DNA from 3 places in the Sinorhizobium terangae genome. Region 1 is predicted to be linked to each of the others. Evidence: predicted binding sites of a transcription regulator. Region 1 holds the regulator's gene; each other region holds the start of a gene.
The links. The regulator LexA, encoded in region 1, represses DNA repair genes until DNA is damaged. The targets are predictions, from matches to a motif close to TGTTCNNNNTGTGTTCNG.

Region 1 (6,296 bases):
CGGCGGCCTTCGCCTGCGGAGCCCCACGCAGCCTGCGGTCGAGCAGCTGCATGATGGCGCCGATCTCGTCAACACGACTACCGAGCACCAAGGCACGGAAGTGACCGAGCTCCGCGACGAGCGTGGACTTGATCGAGCCCATATGGGCCGTGGCCGAGGCATAGCCGAACCCCTCGGCCTCTGCCGTCGCGACGCGCAGGATGACACCTTCCGTGTTTGGCTTGGCGCCAAGCGCGAACTTCCATTCCGGATCGTCCTTCTTCAGGACCACCGGCTCGACATCGAATGCGACAATTTCCATGATTCAGCTCCCGTTGCGCAAAACGTCGGCAGAGCAGAATTCTCAGGCGCTTCCGGCCTCGCTGTTGATCGCGATGACGCGGCGGCCGAGATAGTGGGCCTCGGGGCCGTAGAGCAGGTCGCGCACGTCGGCAGGGGTCAACAGTTTGATGAGCTGGTCGGTCTGGCCGCTCAGCGGCAGCACCAGCCCGCCCGCCTGCGCAAGGTCGAGAACGACGTCCATGTCCTTCTCGTGCCAGGTGAAACGGGTACCGTCCCAGCGTTCCAGCGTGTTGTTGTAGCCCGGGCTCTTCAGCAGAATTTCGCGCATGCGCTGCGCATCGACGCCGTAGCGCTTGGCAAGGAGCAGCGCTTCGTAGTTGCCGACGCAATGGATCCAGTGCAGCAGATTGTTGCAGGCCTTGGCGAGCTGTCCGGAGCCGATCTCGCCGACGTGCAGAACGTCGCGGCTGTAGCTCATCAACACCGGACGCGCCTTCTCGACATCGGCCTCACGTCCACCGCAGAGTGAAAGCAGCGTGCCCTCGCGCGCTCCCTCCAGGCCATAGACGACCGGCGCGTCGATGAAATTCACACCATAGCTGTCACAGTAATCGCTGAGTTCGCGCATCGTGCCCGGATTGTTGGTCGCGGCAATCGCAATGACCGAGCCCTTCTTGGCGATGGGCGCCAACTCCCTGGTCACCGCGCGCGACTGATCATCGGTCGCGACGACGGCGATGAAAACGTCGGCCATCGTCGCGAGATCGGCGAGGTCTTTTGCAGCCGTGATGCCCGCGGCGGATGCCTTGGCGAGGCATTCCGCATCAAGGTCGTAGGCAGCTACGGCGAAGCCCGCCTTCAGCACATGCGACGCCATGGCCAATCCCATTGCGCCGACGCCCACGAATCCAACTCTTGCCGACATGCAATCCTCCCCTCCTGCCTTGGAAAAATGCCAGCCGAAACCGTTGGGACACGCATGAGCGCTCCCTGAAGGCCAACAATGATCATGCGATGATTGAAATCCGGACTATCCGGAAATGCTCCTCCTCGACCGTCGCTTCGATTGTGCGACACCGTCTCCTCACGGCTTCGTACAACCCCGTCCTCAAGGACTTCCCGCTTCGGCCTTCCCTGGGCAAATCGATCGTAACCGCCGGGAATGATCGAAGTCTGCGTTTCGGAAGTTCTAAAATCAAGAAGAATGATTTGATATCGTTCAAACCAGAAGTTAGAACTGACTATCGTCAAATCCAGTTTCTCGGGGAGGTGAAATATGGATCTGCGTTCGGTCAATCGGTTCCTTGCAGTCGCTGAACTGGGCAGCCTGAACAAGGCCGCGCAGCGCCTCAATCTTTCCCAGCCGGCACTTTCGAAAAGTATCCAAATGCTTGAATATGCTTTCGGAGTGCCGCTGCTCGACCGCGGCCCGCGCGGCATCACGCTCACTTCCTTTGGCGAGGCGGTCTTCGATCATGCCCGGCGCATTGCCGCGGAGATGCGCAAGATGGAAAGCGAAATCAAAGCGATCCGCACGCTTGGATCGGGCGAGATCAACGTCGGCGCTCCGCTTGGCCCTGACAGCCGCACGCTCGCTTTTGCGATCCTCAGGCTCGTGACTGACGAGCGGCGTCTGACCATCAACATTGCCAATGGCACTCGCAGTGACCTGATCCGCCCATTGCTGCTCGGCGATCTCGACTTCCTGATCGCGACCCTCTTCGAGCCGGAGGATCTTCCGCCCGATGTCGAGCAGAGCGAGCTCTATCTCGATTCCATGATCCTCGTCGTACGCGCCGGTCACCCTATGCTTGACGGTCACCAGATCGAACTCAAGGACCTGGCCCAGTACCCTTGGGTGGTATTGACCGGCAACCGCGACCTCGAAGGCGCGCTGCGCAAGATCGTAGGCATGGAGTTCAATAAATCGGTTCTGCGCAGCGGCTCTCCGATGTTCGTCAAGAACATTCTCCAGAAGAGCGAGTTCATCGGCCTTGTGCGCCAGGACGCCGTCCGAATAGAGCTCGAAACAGGTTCGTTGGTCGAGATCGATATATCCGGCCAGCTTGACATCCAGGAGCTCGTGCCGGCGCAAAAGGTGGGATTGATCTTCCGATCCGACGTTTCAATTCCGGTGGCGAGCCAGGCCTTGATCCAGGAGATCACAACCGCGACACGCGCAAGCTCCGGAGCCCTCACCAGCCTGACCGACCGGCCAGGGTCGCGGCTCTAACTTTTGCATCGTTAGCGGGATAGCAGTCTGCCGAGCGACCGACCGCTTTTCAGCGGGAATACGCGACGACTGGGAAAATTCACGGAATTTTAGGCACTTGCGGAACACATATGGAACATATAGTGTCTGTTCTTGATTTGTTTCGCGATTCTGGAGTGACGCGCCATGCTAACCCGCAAGCAACAGGAATTGCTTCTGTTCATTCACGAACGAATGAAGGAATCCGGGGTGCCGCCGTCCTTCGATGAGATGAAAGACGCGCTGGACCTCGCCTCCAAGTCGGGCATCCACCGGTTGATTACAGCGCTCGAGGAACGTGGGTTCATTCGCCGCCTTCCCAACCGGGCGCGCGCACTTGAAGTCATCAAGCTGCCTGAGGCCTATACAACGAGCCCGCAGCCTCGGCGTGGCTTCTCGCCAAGCGTGATCGAAGGCAGCCTGGGCAAGCCGCCTGCCGCGCCGGCCGCCGCGCCGAAATCGCCGCCACCGAGCGATACCGCATCCGTTTCGGTGCCGGTCATGGGACGAATCGCGGCCGGTGTTCCGATCTCCGCGATCCAGAACAACACGCACGACATTTCCATCCCGGCCGAGATGTTGGGCAGTGGCGAACACTACGCGCTCGAAATCAAGGGCGACTCGATGATCGAAGCGGGTATCTTCGACGGCGACACTGTGATCATTCGGAATGCAAACACGGCTAATCCCGGCGACATCGTCGTTGCACTGGTCGACGATGAAGAGGCAACGCTCAAACGGTTCCGCAGAAAGGGCGCGTCCATTGCGCTCGAAGCGGCCAACCCGGCCTATGAAACGCGGATATTCGGGCCGGACCGCGTCAAGATCCAGGGCAAGCTCGTTGGCCTCATTCGCCGCTATCACTAAGCGCGTCGCGTTAAATCGGACTTATGTGACGCGCCTTAGATCAGTGCTTTTGTGCATCTCGTTGCCCCAACCACGGCACACTTTTGAGCGACACGCATTCGTTTGACGATGTAAGCGGTATTCGAGCCTGGTTGCAGGAGGCGGTGGCGTTTAGAAGCTGCTGGTCGGATGTTCTTTTTGAGCGCGAGACCTGACCTACCGGCTTCTCAGGATTCCTACCGTTGTTTCCGTGGTCGCAGCCGAATGCGGGCACGCCACGGAAGGCCCCTCGCCCAGACACTCGCGAAGCGTCTGGATTGGACCAAGATCATCGATTTTCTTGAGATAAGATCCCTTTGAGGCCTCAGGCGTCGAAGAACCACTGGCCTGCAATACCTCCAGCACCGCGCCGTTGGCCTGCTGCATGTTTTAGTCCGAGTCGACAACGATTTAGAAAACATGCAGTAGAGCGAGGCAAACGTTCAGCAGGAAGAAAAAGCCGGCCCATGCCCTTCGGCAGAGACCGGCGAGTGTACAAACCGCGCTTCAAAGCAAAAACTCGTTGTAAATGATATCGAGGGAGTTTAGGGGCGACACCTGCCATGATCCATGGACCTTAGTCCTACGGGACGTTGCCAAAGGTCTTAGGATTGTTGTGCGGTCCGCTCTTCGGCATGTAGCTATGACCGCGCGCAGGCGACATCCATGCCGGCGATCGAGGCGTTGGGGTGACCAGAGCCCGCTCGGCTGTCCCTTCGAGCCGCTATGGGACCTTCGTTGGAAAGAGTGCCGGACTGACGAGGTCATGACATATGGCCTCGATCCTTGCCCTGGTGATGAGGCTTAGGCAATTCTCGCAATCTGCTTGAAGCGGATATGTTAAGCTATTGATTTTGTTTGGAGGCCTCGCCCGGAATTGAACCGGGGTACAAGGATTTGCAGTCCTCTGCGTCACCACTCCGCCACGAGGCCTCTCGCGCTCGATCGATCAAGCGATGGCCGGCGTTTAGAACGAATCTATGAGGAGCGCAAGGGGGAAGGACTCGAAAAAGGTAGAACGTACGAAGGCATTCACCGTTCTCCCCAGCAATCCCCAGCGGCATCCAATCGGCGGATTCGTCAGCCGCCCCGCTGCCTCCAGACATCGGTTCCGCGTGCCAAGTTCAGGACTTTCCGGACGAATTTTGCTGGCCGCGCCAGCGTGCCCACCAGACCGCCAGTTTGCGGCGACGCCGGCGGATCGCCGGTATGTCGTGAGAGAGCACAAGCAGCCCCAGAGGAATCATCCAGAAACCGAGCACCGGCAGGAAGCCCAACACGCCGCCCACGATAAGAAGCGAGCCAAGCAGAATTCTAAGCACCGGCGAGTTGGGCAAGCTTATACGCCATTTTCCGAGAACGATCTCACGTGTCTGCGGATCGATGCCGAAATGTCGTTCTTTCCTGGCGTTCGTCATTATTGCTCTTTCATGCTCCTCCCCCAGAATTGGGGCCTTCTCCACAGCCTCGCAACCGACGTTGTCATTTTTTTTGAAAAACCGCTTGGCAAATCGAAAAAGCATTTGTATTAGCAGCCTCACTTCTGCGGCGCAGATGATCCCTGGTAGCTCAGCGGTAGAGCACTCGACTGTTAATCGATAGGTCGCCGGTTCGAATCCGGCCCGGGGAGCCAGTTTCAAAGAGCCATTCGCGGCAAGTACGCGAATGGCTCTTTTCGTTTGTCAGTATAAAACGCGTCGCCTTCGATCGGACTCATGTGACGCGCTTTAGGTCATTTGCTTTTATGCATGTCGTTGTCCCAAAACCGCTGCACACTTTTGGGCGACATGCATTAGTCCCGAAGGTTCCTCATGCGTGTTGCATGGCTTTTCCTGGCTCTCGCGATCGCGACCGAGGTCGCTGGCCTCACCGCGATGAAGGCCGCGTCCGCCTCCGGCTCCTATGCCGGACATGCGATCATGTATGCATCGATTGCGCTCTCATACGTATTCCTCGCCAGGGCCGTGAAGACGATCTCTGTCGGCGTCGCCTATGCCATCTGGGAAGGGTCAGGTGTCGCCCTCATCACGCTGGTCTCGGTGTTCGTCTTTGGCCATGCACTGAGCGGCCGTGAAATGCTGGGCCTGTCGATGGCCATCGTCGGGATACTGCTCGTCAACGCGGGCGAGGCACCGGAAGAGGAAGCGGCGGGAGAAGCGGCCCGATGAGCGCCAACAGCTTCTATTTCGCTTTCGCGGTTATGGCCGGCGTCCTCGACGTCGCTGCGAATCTGGCTTCCACGAAGTCGAACGGCTTTGCACGGCGCGGCTGGGGCGTGCTTTCGATTCTCCTGGTACTTGCCGCCTTCGCGCTGCTTGCGGAGGCGGTCAAGGGCATGGAACTTGCCATCGCCTATGCGGTGCTCGGTGCCACCGGCATCTTCGGCACCGCGATCTGCGGGCGTCTCTTCTTCGGTCAGAAGCTGAAACCGGTCGGCTGGCTCGGCCTGTCGCTCGTCTTCGGTGCGGTTCTCGTGCTTCACACCGCCTGACGCGACCGCCCCTTCGTTCTGGATTGCGACTTTTTCGCCGTGGTGGCGGGCACGCGCCCGGGCACGAGCCAGTTGAGAAGCGCGAAATAGGCCCTGTACGGCAGGAAACGCGCCAGTTTAACCGCATAGGTAAAGCGTTTCGGGAACGTGATCTCGAAGCGCCCTGATTTCAGGCCGAGGCAAATGCGCTCCGCCGCCTCCTCTACGCTCACCAGGGCCGGTCGCGGGAACTTGCCTCTGGCGGAGGCGGCCGTGTCGACAAAACCCGGACAGATCAATTGCAGGCGGATGCCGATACGATCGAGGTCGAATTTCAAGCTCTCGGCCATATTGATGAGCCCTGCCTTGGTCGCCCCGTATGCAGCGCTCATCGGCAGGCCGCTGTAT
Region 2 (6,296 bases), 1.9 Mb from region 1:
GTTAATTGGCCTACGTGGTGCCCCTCGACGAAGACATCACCATTCACACTGATTTCAGCTTCCAGCATCGCATTCTCTCTCAGGCGCTTCATGAGCACAGATGTCCTGCGATCAACAAAGCGTTTCGTCAACCTTTCATGTAGCGCGTCGGACAATCGATCTTCGATTTCCCGCGTCTTTTCTTGCCAGTGTGTCGGATCGGCAAGCCATCCGGGCCGATTAGACACATAGGTCCAAGTCCTGATCTGCGCAATTCGCGCCGAAAGTGTGTCAATCTCGCCATCTGTGTGATCCGCGCGGCGGACCTGCTCGGCCATGAAGTCTTCGTTGACCGTGCCATCGCGGACGAGATCGGCGTAGATCGTCGAAATCAGGTCGGCGTGCTGCGCCGGCGTTATGCGCCGATAGTCGGGCAGGGCGCAGGCCTCCCACAGCGTCTCGACCCGCTCGGACGTGGTGGCGACGTCCACGATTTCGGGATAACGCATCAGATGCTCCAACGCCTGCTGGTCGACGGCCGGAAGGGCACGGGTCAGGCCGGCAACGGCCGGCGCTGCCTCGAGACTTTTCCTGAGCGCCTTCAACGAAGAATAGTCGACTGCCTTCGAACGCCACTGCAAGACTTTGACCGGATCGAATTCGTGCGACTCGACGCGATGCACGAGCTCATTCTCGAACGGATCGACGCGTCCGGTGACGCCGAACGTCCCGTCCCGCACATGCCGGCCCGCCCGTCCTGCCACCTGGGCAAGCTCTGCCGGATTGAGATTGCGGAACTGGTAACCGTCGAACTTGCGGTCCTGCGCAAACGCGACATGGTCGACGTCGAGATTAAGCCCCATGCCGATGGCATCGGTCGCCACAAGGTACTCGACGTCGCCCTCCTGGTAAAGCGCAACCTGCGCGTTGCGGGTGCGAGGCGACAGCGCCCCAAGCACGACGGCGGCACCGCCGCGCTGGCGTCGGATGAGCTCGGCGATGGCATAGACCTCGTCGGCCGAGAAAGCGACGATCGCGGAACGGTGCGGAAGCCGGGTAATCTTCTTCGATCCGGCATAGAGAAGCTGCGACAAGCGCGGACGCTCGATGAAGGTGATCCCCGGCAGCAACTGCTGGAGAATGGGCCGCATCGTCGCGGCACCGAGCAGCAGCGTTTCGTCGCGGCCGCGCAGATGCAGCAGCCTGTCGGTAAAGATATGGCCTCGCTCCAGGTCGGCGGCCAGCTGCACCTCGTCGATCGCCACGAACGACGCCGTCGTTTCGCGCGGCATGGCTTCGACGGTGCAGACGGAATAGCGCGCCCGATGCGGCGCGATCTTCTCCTCACCCGTGATCAGCGCGACATTGTGGTGGCCCACCTTCTCGACGAGACGCGTGTAAACCTCGCGCGCAAGCAGCCGCAGCGGCAGGCCGATGACGCCGCTCTCATGGGCTACCATGCGCTCGATCGCATAGTGGGTCTTGCCGGTGTTGGTTGGCCCGAGCACCGCGGTCACGCCGCGACCACTCAGGATCATGGATTGAAAGGACACTTCACCGATCCTGGCATTCTCAACGAGCCCGCGCGCTTTCGCGTGCCGGCGGGGAACACATGCCCACGCGCAGGGCCAAACGCAAGGGGCGCGGGCAATTAAAACCGTTTGCGGCCTCCTCCCCGAGCCACATTTGGTGCCGTCCGCATTAACACTCGGAACAGCCGTGGAACGAATCAGCGACGAATCGCTGACTCGCCTCGATTCACTGTATGTTCACGGCTATATATAGATTGCCGCGGCATGAGTCGCACCACATGCTGAATCTGCCGGAACATCGTGCAAACGAATGCCGCCGGCGCCGTTAACTTTCCCTTCCAGAGCATTAATTGCCATCAAGGATTCCGAATCCAAGACTCTGGAAAGTTTAGAAAATTTTAACCCGGATTCGTTTTCGGACTCGGCGAGTCGAGGAATAAGAATCGCCGCATTAACCTTTCGATCAAAGCCGGAACGAATCGGCGACGAATCGCTGACGCGCCAGCTTTCTCGTTTTGTTCACCACAACATATAGTGGCCCTCGTACTCGCAGATCAATAGAATTGCGTTCCGATTTTTCCGATCGGCACGCCGCAAGGCTGCGTCGTTAACCATTGCATCGAGCCGGCAAATTTCGCTGACGTGAAACACAAGCGGCGCCCCGAAAGGCGCCGCGAGAGATGACAATGTCCTGGCGTTTGCCAGGTTCAGACGAAGAACTGACCGCCGTTGGCCGAAATCGTCGAGCCGGTGATGAAGCCGGCATCGTCGGATGCGAGGAATACGACGCAACGCGCAACTTCTTCCGGTTCACCGAGGCGCCCGACCGGAATCTGCGGGATGATTCGTTCGTTGAGCACCTTTTCCGGCACCGCCCTTACCATCTCGGTGCCGATATAGCCGGGGCAGATCGCGTTGACGGTAATGCCTTTTGCCGCGCCTTCCTGGGCGAGTGCCTTTGTGAAACCGAGATCGCCCGCCTTTGCCGCCGAATAATTCGCCTGGCCCATCTGCCCTTTCTGACCGTTGATCGAGGAGATGTTGATCACGCGTCCGAAGCCGCGGTCGCGCATGCCCGACCAGAGCGGATGGGTCATGTTGAAGAGGCCGGTCAGATTGGTGCTGATCACTTCGCCCCATTGTTCTGGCGTCATCTTGTGAAACATCGCGTCACGCGTGATGCCGGCATTGTTGACGAGGACGTCGACCGGCCCGAGATCGGCCTCCACCTTGGCGATGCCCTCGGCGCAGGCCTGGTAGTTGGAGACATCCCACTTGTAGACGGGGATGCCGGTTTCCTGCTTGAAGGCCTGGGCCTTCTCGTCGTTGCCGGCATAGTTTGCGGCGACCGCATAGCCCGCCGCTTTGAGAGCCACCGAAATGGCCGCACCGATGCCGCGGGATCCACCTGTAACCAACGCTACCCTGCTCATGTTCGCCTCCCACAAGGTTGATTTCAATTTTGCATAGGTGATCGGCATGTGCCCCGGCATAAACGGGCCACAGCTACTCGATCAATTGCTCGATCAATTTCGCCGATGTCATATAGGGACAGCAGGCCAGCGGACCGGCGAATGCACCGGAAAACTGTTCGGCCGGCCTGCTGCATTGGATTGCGGCCGGGCTACAGGCGCTCGACGCACATGGCTACGCCCATGCCGCCGCCGATGCACAAGGTGGCAAGCCCCTTGGAAACGCCGCGCCGCTTCATCTCGAACAGCAGGGTGTTGAGAACGCGGGCACCGGAAGCGCCGATCGGATGGCCGATCGCGATCGCGCCGCCATTGACGTTGACGATCGACGGATCCCAGCCGAGGTCCTTGTTGACGGCGCAAGCCTGTGCCGCGAAGGCCTCGTTGGCCTCGACGAGTTCGACGTCACCGACAGACCAGCCCGCCTTCTCCAGCGCCTTGCGCGAGGCCGGAATCGGCCCGGTCCCCATGATCTGCGGATCGACGCCGGCCGTCGCCCAGGAAACGATGCGGGCGAGCGGCTGGATGCCGCGCTTTTCCGCCTGCGCTTCGGTCATCAACAATGTCGCGGCTGCACCATCGTTCAGCCCGGAGGCGTTTGCGGCGGTCACCGTTCCGTCCTTGTCGAATGCGGGGCGGAGCTTCGCCATGGAATCGAGCGTTGCGCCGTGGCGGATATATTCGTCTTGGTCGACGGTCACATCGCCCTTACGGGTCTTTACGATAAAGGGCACGATCTCGTCGGCAAAACGGCCGGCCTTCTGCGCGGCTTCAGCCTTGTTCTGCGAAGCGAGCGCGAATTCATCCTGCTCTTCACGGGTAAGCTGCCACTTGCGGGCGACGTTCTCGGCGGTGATGCCCATGTGGTAGCCGTAGAAGGCGTCGGTCAGGCCGTCCTTGATCATCGTGTCGATCATCTTGAAGTCGCCCATCTTCACGCCGCCGCGAAGATGCGCGCAATGCGGTGCCATCGACATCGATTCCATACCGCCGGCCACGACGATATCCGCATCGCCAACCACGATCTGCTGCATGCCGAGCGCCACGGCGCGCAGGCCCGAACCGCAAAGCTGGTTCATGCCCCAAGCCGTCTTTTCCTGCGGGAGGCCGGCCTTCATCGCTGCCTGGCGGGCCGGGTTCTGCCCTTCGCCCGCAGGAAGAACCTGGCCGAGGATCACCTCGTCCACTTCCCCAGCGTCGACGCCCGCCCGCTCGAGCACCGCCTTGATGACGCCGGCGCCCAACTCGTGCGCAGGAGTGTTGCCGAAGGCACCGTTAAAGGATCCGACGGCGGTGCGAGCCGCGCTGGCGATCACGACGGAGGGATTGTTCATGGGACGTTTCCTCATATTTCGTTTGCCTGATGTACCCAGACTGGCAAAGCCGTGAGCGCAAGTCAAACCCATTGATGCACCGCCGCAAAAGCTTCACGATTCGCGCGGTTACCATATTTCGCACGTGCGTCGCCGCATTGCACAAAGAGATTGTCAGAGCCTCGATTTTGCGGATACTCTAAAAAATACAATAAAGACGGGACGATGGGTAAGAGGAGACCCTGATGGCGAAGAACGAAGGCCAGATCGTTATCAAAAAATATGCGAACCGGCGCCTCTACAATACCGGGACCAGCACCTATGTAACGCTCGACGACCTGGCCGTGATGGTAAAGAAGGGTGAAGAGTTCGTGGTGCAGGACGCGAAGTCCGGCGAAGACATCACCCACTCCGTCTTGACGCAGATCATTTTCGAGCAGGAATCGAAGACCGGCAACACGCTCTTGCCGATTTCCTTTCTACGCCAGCTGATCTCTTTCTACGGCGACCAGATGCAGATGGTGGTGCCGAGCTACCTCGAACATTCGATGCAGGCGTTCACCGAACAGCAGGCGCAGATGCGCGAGCAGATCAACAAGGCATTTGGCGACACCCCGCTTGGCAAGAACCTGCAGGTGCCGCTGCAACTGGTCGAGGAGCAGGTGCGGCGCAACACCGAAATGTTCCACCAGGCCATGCAGATGTTCTCGCCCTTCATGGCCTCCCCGCCGGCCAAGGAAACGAAGAAGGCTGAGGCCAAGGACATCGACGAGCTCAAGGAACAGTTGCGCGCCCTGCAGACAAAGCTCGACAATCTGGGCTGAAGTGGCTCCAGCGATCGCACCGATTTTGCATGTGCCTGCACCCGTCCCCTCTCCCCGCAGGCGGGGAGAGGGGACTTCGGGCTGGCGCTTGCCGCGAGTCTCCTTCGCCCCGCTCGCGGGGAGAAGGTGGCCGGCAGGCCGGATGAGGGGCCAGGACAAGGCGCGAGCGCCACTCAAAAATCCAACCACACCTGCCGCCACAAAAGAAAAAGGGCCGGCAAAGCCAGCCCTTGAACTTCATCTGCGAACGGCAGCGCTTATGCGCTTTCCTTCGGCGTCAGCACCTGGCGACCGCGGTACATGCCGGTCTTCAGGTCGATGTGGTGCGGACGGCGCAGTTCGCCGGAGTTCTTGTCTTCGATGTAGGTCGGAGCCTTGAGGGCGTCAGCGGAACGGCGCATGCCACGCTTGGACGGGCTCGTTTTTCTTTTCGGTACAGCCATTTCATTCTCCACTTATCGGGCAAAACACTGTTCAGCAGCCGAAAATGGCCGGGTCAAACAGATGTCGATCTCGGAAATTTCGCGCGCTTATACATGGCCAACCACGGTTTGACCAGTCCCCCGCTATATTTTTTCGACTCGGCGCGGCGCGAGGAAGCTTCACGCCTCGTCCTCCGGAACGATCCAGGGCTCGGCCCTCGCCGCCTCCTCCCACTTGCGGAAGGCCGGGTGCGTCTTGACGGCATCCATATAGGCAAGCGTGTCGGGCTCTGTCACCAGCTCGTAGACGTCAAAGCGGTTGACAACCGGGGCAAACATCGCGTCCGCCGCCGTAAAGCGACCGAAGAGAAACGGTCCGCCGGAGCGGGCGATCGATTCCCGCCAGATCTCTTCGATGCGAGCGACGTCGGCCCGGACATCGTCCGGCAGCGCGATTGCCCGGCGCGGCCGGCGAATGTTCATCGGGCAGGCGCCGCGCAGCGCCCGGAAGCCTGAGAGCATCTCCGCCGAATAGCTGCGGGCGCGGGCGCGATCCTCGCGGTTTTCGGGCCAGAGCCCGGCCTCGGGGAAGAGCTCCGCCACATATTCGATGATCGCCAGCGATTCCCAGACACGGACATCGCCATGATGGAGCACCGGCACGCGTCCCGTCGGCGAGATCTCGCGGAAGCGCGGATTCCCAGCGGGGAAATCGAAGGGAATGACGACATCCTCGAACGGAACCCCGCAGGCT
Region 3 (6,296 bases), 870 kb from region 1:
TCCAACCCTTGGGGGGAAGCTCGCTCGGCGGCCAATTCAATGTGCTGCAGCCATCTTTGCGCGTCTCGAAGACGGGCCGCGTTATAGCGCGGGATGCGCTTACGTGCGTTCGCGCCACCGCTTTATCCGTTTGCTTTTGCCGCATTTGCGCGACGTCAGGTGATTTCACCTGACTGCAAAATGCTCTGGCGCGCCACCTGTCGATTGCTGGTCGAAGGCATCAAACCTGGCGAAAGGGCCGGAAACTCATTCGGTGCAGCGAGCAGGGGCCGTGGCTGTCGATGGCGTTTCGATGCTTTGTGGTGGCATAGCCGGCATGAATGGCGAAGCCATAGGCCGGGAAAGTGACATCGGCGCGCGCCATCATCCGATCGCGAGTCACCTTGGCGACGATCGATGCAGCAGCGATCGACATCGACCGGGAATCGCCTTTGATGATCGCTTTGGCGTGGCAGGAAATTCCCGGCGGAACATCACGGCCGTCGACGAGCAGGAAACGCGCGGTCGTGGAAAGACCATCGACGGCCCGCCGCATCGCGTCGAGGCTTGCCTTGAGAATATCGGTCGTGTCGATGCGTGTCGCCGAAGACGAGGCGATCGACACCGTCGCCGTCGCGAGAATTTGCTCAAATAGTGCTTCGCGCTGCTCGGCGCTCAGGAGCTTGCTGTCGTTCAGACCATTCGGAATGGCGTCCGGATCGAGAATGACCGCCGCAGCAACGACGGGGCCGGCCAAGGGTCCCCGCCCCGCCTCGTCCGCGCCGGCGACAGGCCAAAAACCATCGCGGCGGGCGGCAAGCTCGAAGCCGAAATCAGGGACGGGCAGCTCGATGGGAAAGAGTGGGGAATCGGGCGAATTGCGACGTGACATGCGGGGACCCTCGCATATTCGCCCGATTCCCTTCAAGCCCCCCGGTACGAGTGCGGCGGTAACCGGGAGGAAAACCAGCGCCATCACGAGGCAGGGGAGGGCGCCGGAACCGAGATTTTGCTTGAACGATGCTATCGAACTCCTGTCGGAGAGGAGATCGGCTTGTATTTGGCGAGAAGTCTCAGGGGGTGCGCTGACCTAAAGCAGTGACAGTTGAACTCCCATTCCGAGTGGCGGCACGAAGACGTCATTGCGCAATTGCCGGCGCGTCAGGTTGAGCCCCAGGCGCTTGGCAGCAAGCTCGAAGCGCCGGCCGATCTGCCAGGCATAGGGGCCAGCCCCTTTCATGCGCTTGCCGAACTCGGCGTCATAGTCCTTGCCGCCACGCATGGAGCGGATCAGCGACATGACGTGGCGGTAGCGGTCCGGATAATTCCGCAGCAGCCAATCGCGAAAGAGCGGGCTTACCTCGAGTGGCAGCCGCAACAGCACGTAGCTCGCTTCCGACGCGCCCGCCGCCTTCGCCGAATCGAGCACGCGCTCGATCTCATGGTCGTTCAGCGCCGGGATGATCGGTGAAACCAGAACACCGGCGGGAATACCTGCATCCGAGATGGCGCGGATCGCCTCGAGCCGCTTTGCCGGCGTCGATGCCCGCGGTTCCATCGTGCGCGCCAGTTTTCGATCGAGCGTGGTCACCGAAATGCCGACCCGCGCCAATCCCATTTCCGCCATCGGGGCAAGCAGATCGATGTCGCGTGTCACCATGGCCGACTTGGTGACGATCATCACAGGGTGGTTTGCCGCCTTCAACACTTCGAGGATCTGGCGCATGATCCGCCATTCCTTCTCGATCGGTTGGTAGGGGTCGGTATTGGTGCCGATCGCGATCGGACGAACCTTATAGTCGGGCCTCGCCAACTCCCGTTCCAGCAGACGCGGGGCATCGGGCTTGGCGAAAATTTTGGACTCGAAATCGAGGCCCGCCGAGAGGCCCATATAGGCATGGGTCGGGCGCGCGAAACAGTAGATGCAGCCGTGCTCGCAACCGCGGTAAGGATTGATCGAGCGGTCGAAACCAATGTCCGGAGATTCGTTGCGCGTGATAACCGCACGTGGCTTCTCGACCTGGACTTCCGTCTTGAAGGGCGGCAGTTCCTCGATGCTCTCCCAACCGTCGTCGAAGACCTCACGCGATTGCGGTTCGAAGCGGCCGGACATGTTCAGGCCCGCGCCGCGGCCACGCCGGCGATCGATGTCGATCCTCAGGCCCGTCCCCTTGATCATTGCTTCGGCCTTGTCCGCGGTGTTGGCGGGCGCAAAGGCGCCCTGCCTCAATTGAGACAGCTCGGTCATCGATATCTCCTCGGAAGAGACGGGGCTTCGTTTCGTCCTGATTATTTTCCTATCGCAGAAGCGAGAACAAAGCAAGAACAAATCTTTAGAATTTGAGCGACGGAAGATCGCACCGGAGCGGCGAAGCGGGCGACCCCGATGGCTGTAGCATTTGTGAGTGCAATGCGGTAGGAACGACTATGCTGACGATCATCATGGAAACACGGGACAACGAGGCCGAGCTTGCGCAGACGCTGTCCGTGCTTGTTGCCGGCGCTGTGGAGGGCCTCGTCAGCGACGTCATCATTCTCGATCACGGTTCAAAGGACGGTTCGTCGCGCGTCGCCGATGCTGCCGGGTGCCGTTTCTGTGTCGATTGGGATTTGGGCGACATTGTCCGTTCTGCCCGGGGGGAATGGGTAATGCTCCTGGAGCCGGGCGCACGACCGACCGGAAGATGGGTGGACGAGCTTCTCGAATATGTGTCGCTCAACAGAAACCCGGCGCGGTTCTCTCCCTCACGAATGCATCGCCGTCCGCTGTTAAGTCGTCTCTCGCGCAGGGCACGCCCGCTTGAGACGGGATTCCTGATGCAGAAGCGAGATGCAATCGCCGTCGCCCGCGCGAATATGCGGCTCAGCGACATGGTCAATGTTCGTGCGGTGCGCAAACTGTCGACTGAGCTTGTTCCCGCCTGGGTGGCGGCCGGCAATCGGCCGGCTGCGGAGTAGTCGCTTGCTACTGCAAGAATGGGGTGCCTGTCTTGTCCGCGGCACCCCCCGAAGCGGCTCTCAAATGACCTTGCTAGCGAAAATGGCTTGCCATGCAATCCGGAGGACGGCACGTCGTATATATCCTGCTCTTCCCCCGCCCGTGTCGTCGGAAGATTTGTCTTCGCTGCGCTTGAGATGGGTCTCGCCTTCGGCCACCCCCAACGCCGGCTGACGGTGAGAAATGTACCGGGCTTGATCGAGCCCGGCTGTTTCGTTGGGAACAACCCGCAGTTGGATGAGGAAAAATATCGAGACAAGGACTGCGGGACGCAATCAGCCGCGTTTGAGGTGCTCGTCCAGCCGCGGCATGATTTCAACGAAATTGCAGGGCATGTGCCGATAGTCGAGCTGTTGTTTCAGGATGCCGTCCCATGCGTCCTTGCAGGCGCCCGGTGATCCGGGCAGGACGAAGATGAATGTGGCGTTGGCAACGCCACCGGTGGCTCGCGACTGGATCGTCGACGTGCCGATCTTCTCGTAAGAGATCCGGTGGAACACTTCGGAAAAGCCGTCCATGCGCTTTTCGAACAGTGGCTCAAGCGCCTCCGGCGTCACGTCGCGGCCGGTGAAGCCGGTGCCTCCGGTGGTAATGACCACGTCGATCGCCTCGTCCAGCGTCCAGGCCTTCACCTGATCGTAGATCTTCTGCCGGTCGTCGGTGACGATCTCCCGTGCTTCGAGCCGATGGCCGGCCGCGCGTATGCGCGCCTCAAGCGTGTCGCCTGACCTGTCGTCGGCGCGCGTACGGCTGTCGGACACCGTGAGCACGGCAATGCCGACGGGAATGAAGGGACGGCCTTCGTCGATGCCTGGCATTGGGTGCTAATCTCTCCGTGTAGTTCGCGCGGCGCAAACGTACCATTCCGGATGGCTGGCGGAAATACGCTCGGCGGCCCGATGCGCGCTTTCGTCGCTGTCGAACAGCCCGAAGCAGGTGGCGCCGGAGCCGGACATGCGCACAAGCGTGGCGCCCGCCGCCTTCAGGCTAACGGACACCTCCTCGATCACCGGAACGAGCCTCCGCGCCGGCGCCTCCAGATCGTTGCGCATATCGCCCATCGCCGACAACCATTCCGCCGCCGTGTTCATGCCTTTCGGCAGGCCGAGCGGTGGATTCACCTTGTTTACGAGCGTCCGGAAGATCATCGGCGTCGAGACGGCGACCAGCGGATTGACGAGAACGATTGCAAAGGATGGGAGATCAGGAAGGGCGGTGATCTCCTCGCCGATTCCCTCGGCGAGAAGCGGCCGGCCATCGAGGCACATCGGCACATCCGCCCCGAGTTCGAGCGCAACGGCACCGAGCCTTGCCGGCTCCACGGACGCGCCCCACAGTGTAAGGAGACCACGAAGCGTTGCCGCCGCATCCGCCGAACCGCCGCCAATGCCGGAGGCCACCGGCAGGTTCTTTTCGAGATGGAGATGGACCGGACCGGCGGCGATGCCTCGTGACATCAGGTCTCTTCGCAGCAGGTCGCGCGCGCGCAGCACCAGATTGCCGCCCGTTTTCTCCGCCGAAAGCGGCAACCCGTCCGCAAAGCGCCCGGACACCGTGAAGCGGTCGGCGTCAGCCGACGCAAGCCCGATCCGGTCGCCGCAATCCGCGAAGGTAACGAGGCTTTGGAGAAGATGGTGGCCGTCGGCGCGCTGGCCGACGACATGCAGCGCCAGATTGATCTTGGCGGGCGCCGCGCATGTCAGCGCGAAGCCCGGAATGCCGTCCAAATGCATATTCTCAGGATTTCTTGCCCGGCGTCGCGGGCCCCGTCTTCTTCGGCAACTCCTTGGCGTCGGCCGCGGCAGGAACCTGCGGCTTGACGGGCGGCAAGCCGTTTTCGATCTTTGCCTTGATCTTCGGAATTTCTGCTTCCTCGGGCTTCAATTCCAGTGCCTGATTCCACTGGAATACCGCTTCGAGCTTGCGTCCGACCCGCCAGTAGGCATCGCCGAGGTGGTCGTTGATCGTGGCATCGCCCGCCATCAGCTCGGCCGCCCGCTCGAGTTCTGTTACCGCATCGTCGAACCGGTTCATCCGGAAATAGGCCCATCCGAGCGAATCGACGATGTAGCCGTCGTCGGGCTTGAGCTCAACGGCCTTGCGGATCATGTTTAGGCCCTCGTCGAGGTTAATGTTCATGTCGACCCAGGAGTAGCCGAGATAGTTCAGGACCTGCGGCTGGTCCGGATTGAGCTCCAGCGCCTTGCGGAAATTCGGCTCGGCCTTCTCCCAGATCTTCTGCCGCTCGTAGGCGATGCCGCGCTGGAAGAACACGGTCCAGTCGCCGCGTTTCGGTACCGGACCGATGGCCGCCACGGCGCGGTCGTAGACTTCGCCCATCTCCTTGTAATCCTTGGCGTCCGACAGAACGCTGCCATAGGCGAGATAGTTGCGGATATTCTTCGGATCGACGTCGATCAGCGCTCTCAGGTGCTTCTTGGCCTCATCGACCTTGCCGACGCTGGCAAGGCTAAGGCCAAGCTGGAGCTCGGAAAGGCGGCGCATCGGAGAACCTTCCGGCACGCTCTTGTAAAGCGCAATCGCTTCATCCTGCTTCTTCAGGTTTTCGGCAATGCCGCCGAGCATGACGAGGATGTCGGCACTTTCCGGATCGAGCTGGCGTGCAGTCTGCAGATAAAGCGAAACGACGTCTTCCGCGCCTTCGCGATTGAGTGCGCCTCCGACGGAAAAGAGCACGGCGGCGGCGCCTTGTACGGCGGTGCGAACCTGCTGTTCCTGAGGCTTGCCTTCCTCGATGCTCTTTCTCAGCGCCTCGAGCGGCGTGTAGTTGTTGACCATACCTTCGCCGACGGCAATCGTGTCGAGCGCCTTTTGCTTGTTACCCTCGCGAGCCTCGAAGCGTGCCAGTGCCTCGACCGAACGCATGAATGTGTCCGGGGCGGCGCTGCCGCCTTCTCGGTCGAGAATGGCGTCGTTGAGCCGTGCGCGTGCCGTTGCCTTGTCGCCGGCGGCAAGCGCGATCGCGCCGGCGTGATAGTTCTTGAAGACACGGAACCATTCCGGGCCCTCAAGCGCCTTGATCTGCGCGAGCGCTTCCTTCGGCCGCCCCTGGCCGAACTTCGCCCAGGAGGACAGAAGCGTATTCATCAGCCGGTCGAGATCGTTCGGGCCGTCATAGGCGAGGAGCTTCTGGGCGCTGCGGTATTCGCGCTTGCGGATCGCCTCGATGGCACGGACCACCGTCGTGATCCGTTCGACGGCCGGATCGGACTTGAGGTCGTCGGCGATCTTGACGCCCTCATCAAGCTTGCCTGCCATGAGCAGCGTGATCATCAGCCGCTGCTTGACGTCGTTGTTG

Region 2: the regulator LexA is predicted to act here: its motif matches at 1,689-1,706, upstream of QA637_RS16305 (helicase-related protein).
Region 3: the regulator LexA is predicted to act here: its motif matches at 2,290-2,307, upstream of QA637_RS02265 (PA0069 family radical SAM protein).

The regions. Positions count from the first base shown of each region.
Region 1 is NZ_CP121659.1:1,357,530-1,363,825, reverse strand. It holds gene QA637_RS06545 (mandelate racemase/muconate lactonizing enzyme family protein) at 1-301, opposite strand, end outside; gene QA637_RS06540 (NAD(P)-dependent oxidoreductase) at 344-1,207, opposite strand; gene QA637_RS06535 (LysR family transcriptional regulator) at 1,559-2,515, shown strand; gene lexA (transcriptional repressor LexA) at 2,681-3,400, shown strand; tRNA gene QA637_RS06525 (tRNA-Cys) at 4,278-4,351, opposite strand; gene QA637_RS06520 (hypothetical protein) at 4,543-4,836, opposite strand; tRNA gene QA637_RS06515 (tRNA-Asn) at 4,977-5,051, shown strand; gene QA637_RS06510 (SMR family transporter) at 5,230-5,586, shown strand; gene QA637_RS06505 (SMR family transporter) at 5,583-5,909, shown strand; gene QA637_RS06500 (SDR family NAD(P)-dependent oxidoreductase) at 5,897-6,296, opposite strand, start outside.
Region 2 is NZ_CP121659.1:3,433,353-3,439,648, forward strand. It holds gene QA637_RS16305 (helicase-related protein) at 1-1,517, opposite strand, end outside; gene phbB (beta-ketoacyl-ACP reductase) at 2,219-2,944, opposite strand; gene QA637_RS16315 (acetyl-CoA C-acetyltransferase) at 3,136-4,317, opposite strand; gene phaR (polyhydroxyalkanoate synthesis repressor PhaR) at 4,542-5,120, shown strand; gene rpmF (50S ribosomal protein L32) at 5,378-5,563, opposite strand; gene QA637_RS16330 (glutathione S-transferase family protein) at 5,723-6,296, opposite strand, start outside.
Region 3 is NZ_CP121659.1:484,954-491,249, forward strand. It holds gene QA637_RS02260 (ribonuclease HII) at 221-871, opposite strand; gene QA637_RS02265 (PA0069 family radical SAM protein) at 1,070-2,227, opposite strand; gene QA637_RS02270 (glycosyltransferase family protein) at 2,407-2,937, shown strand; gene moaB (molybdenum cofactor biosynthesis protein B) at 3,253-3,795, opposite strand; gene QA637_RS02280 (4-(cytidine 5'-diphospho)-2-C-methyl-D-erythritol kinase) at 3,802-4,710, opposite strand; gene QA637_RS02285 (tetratricopeptide repeat protein) at 4,715-6,296, opposite strand, start outside.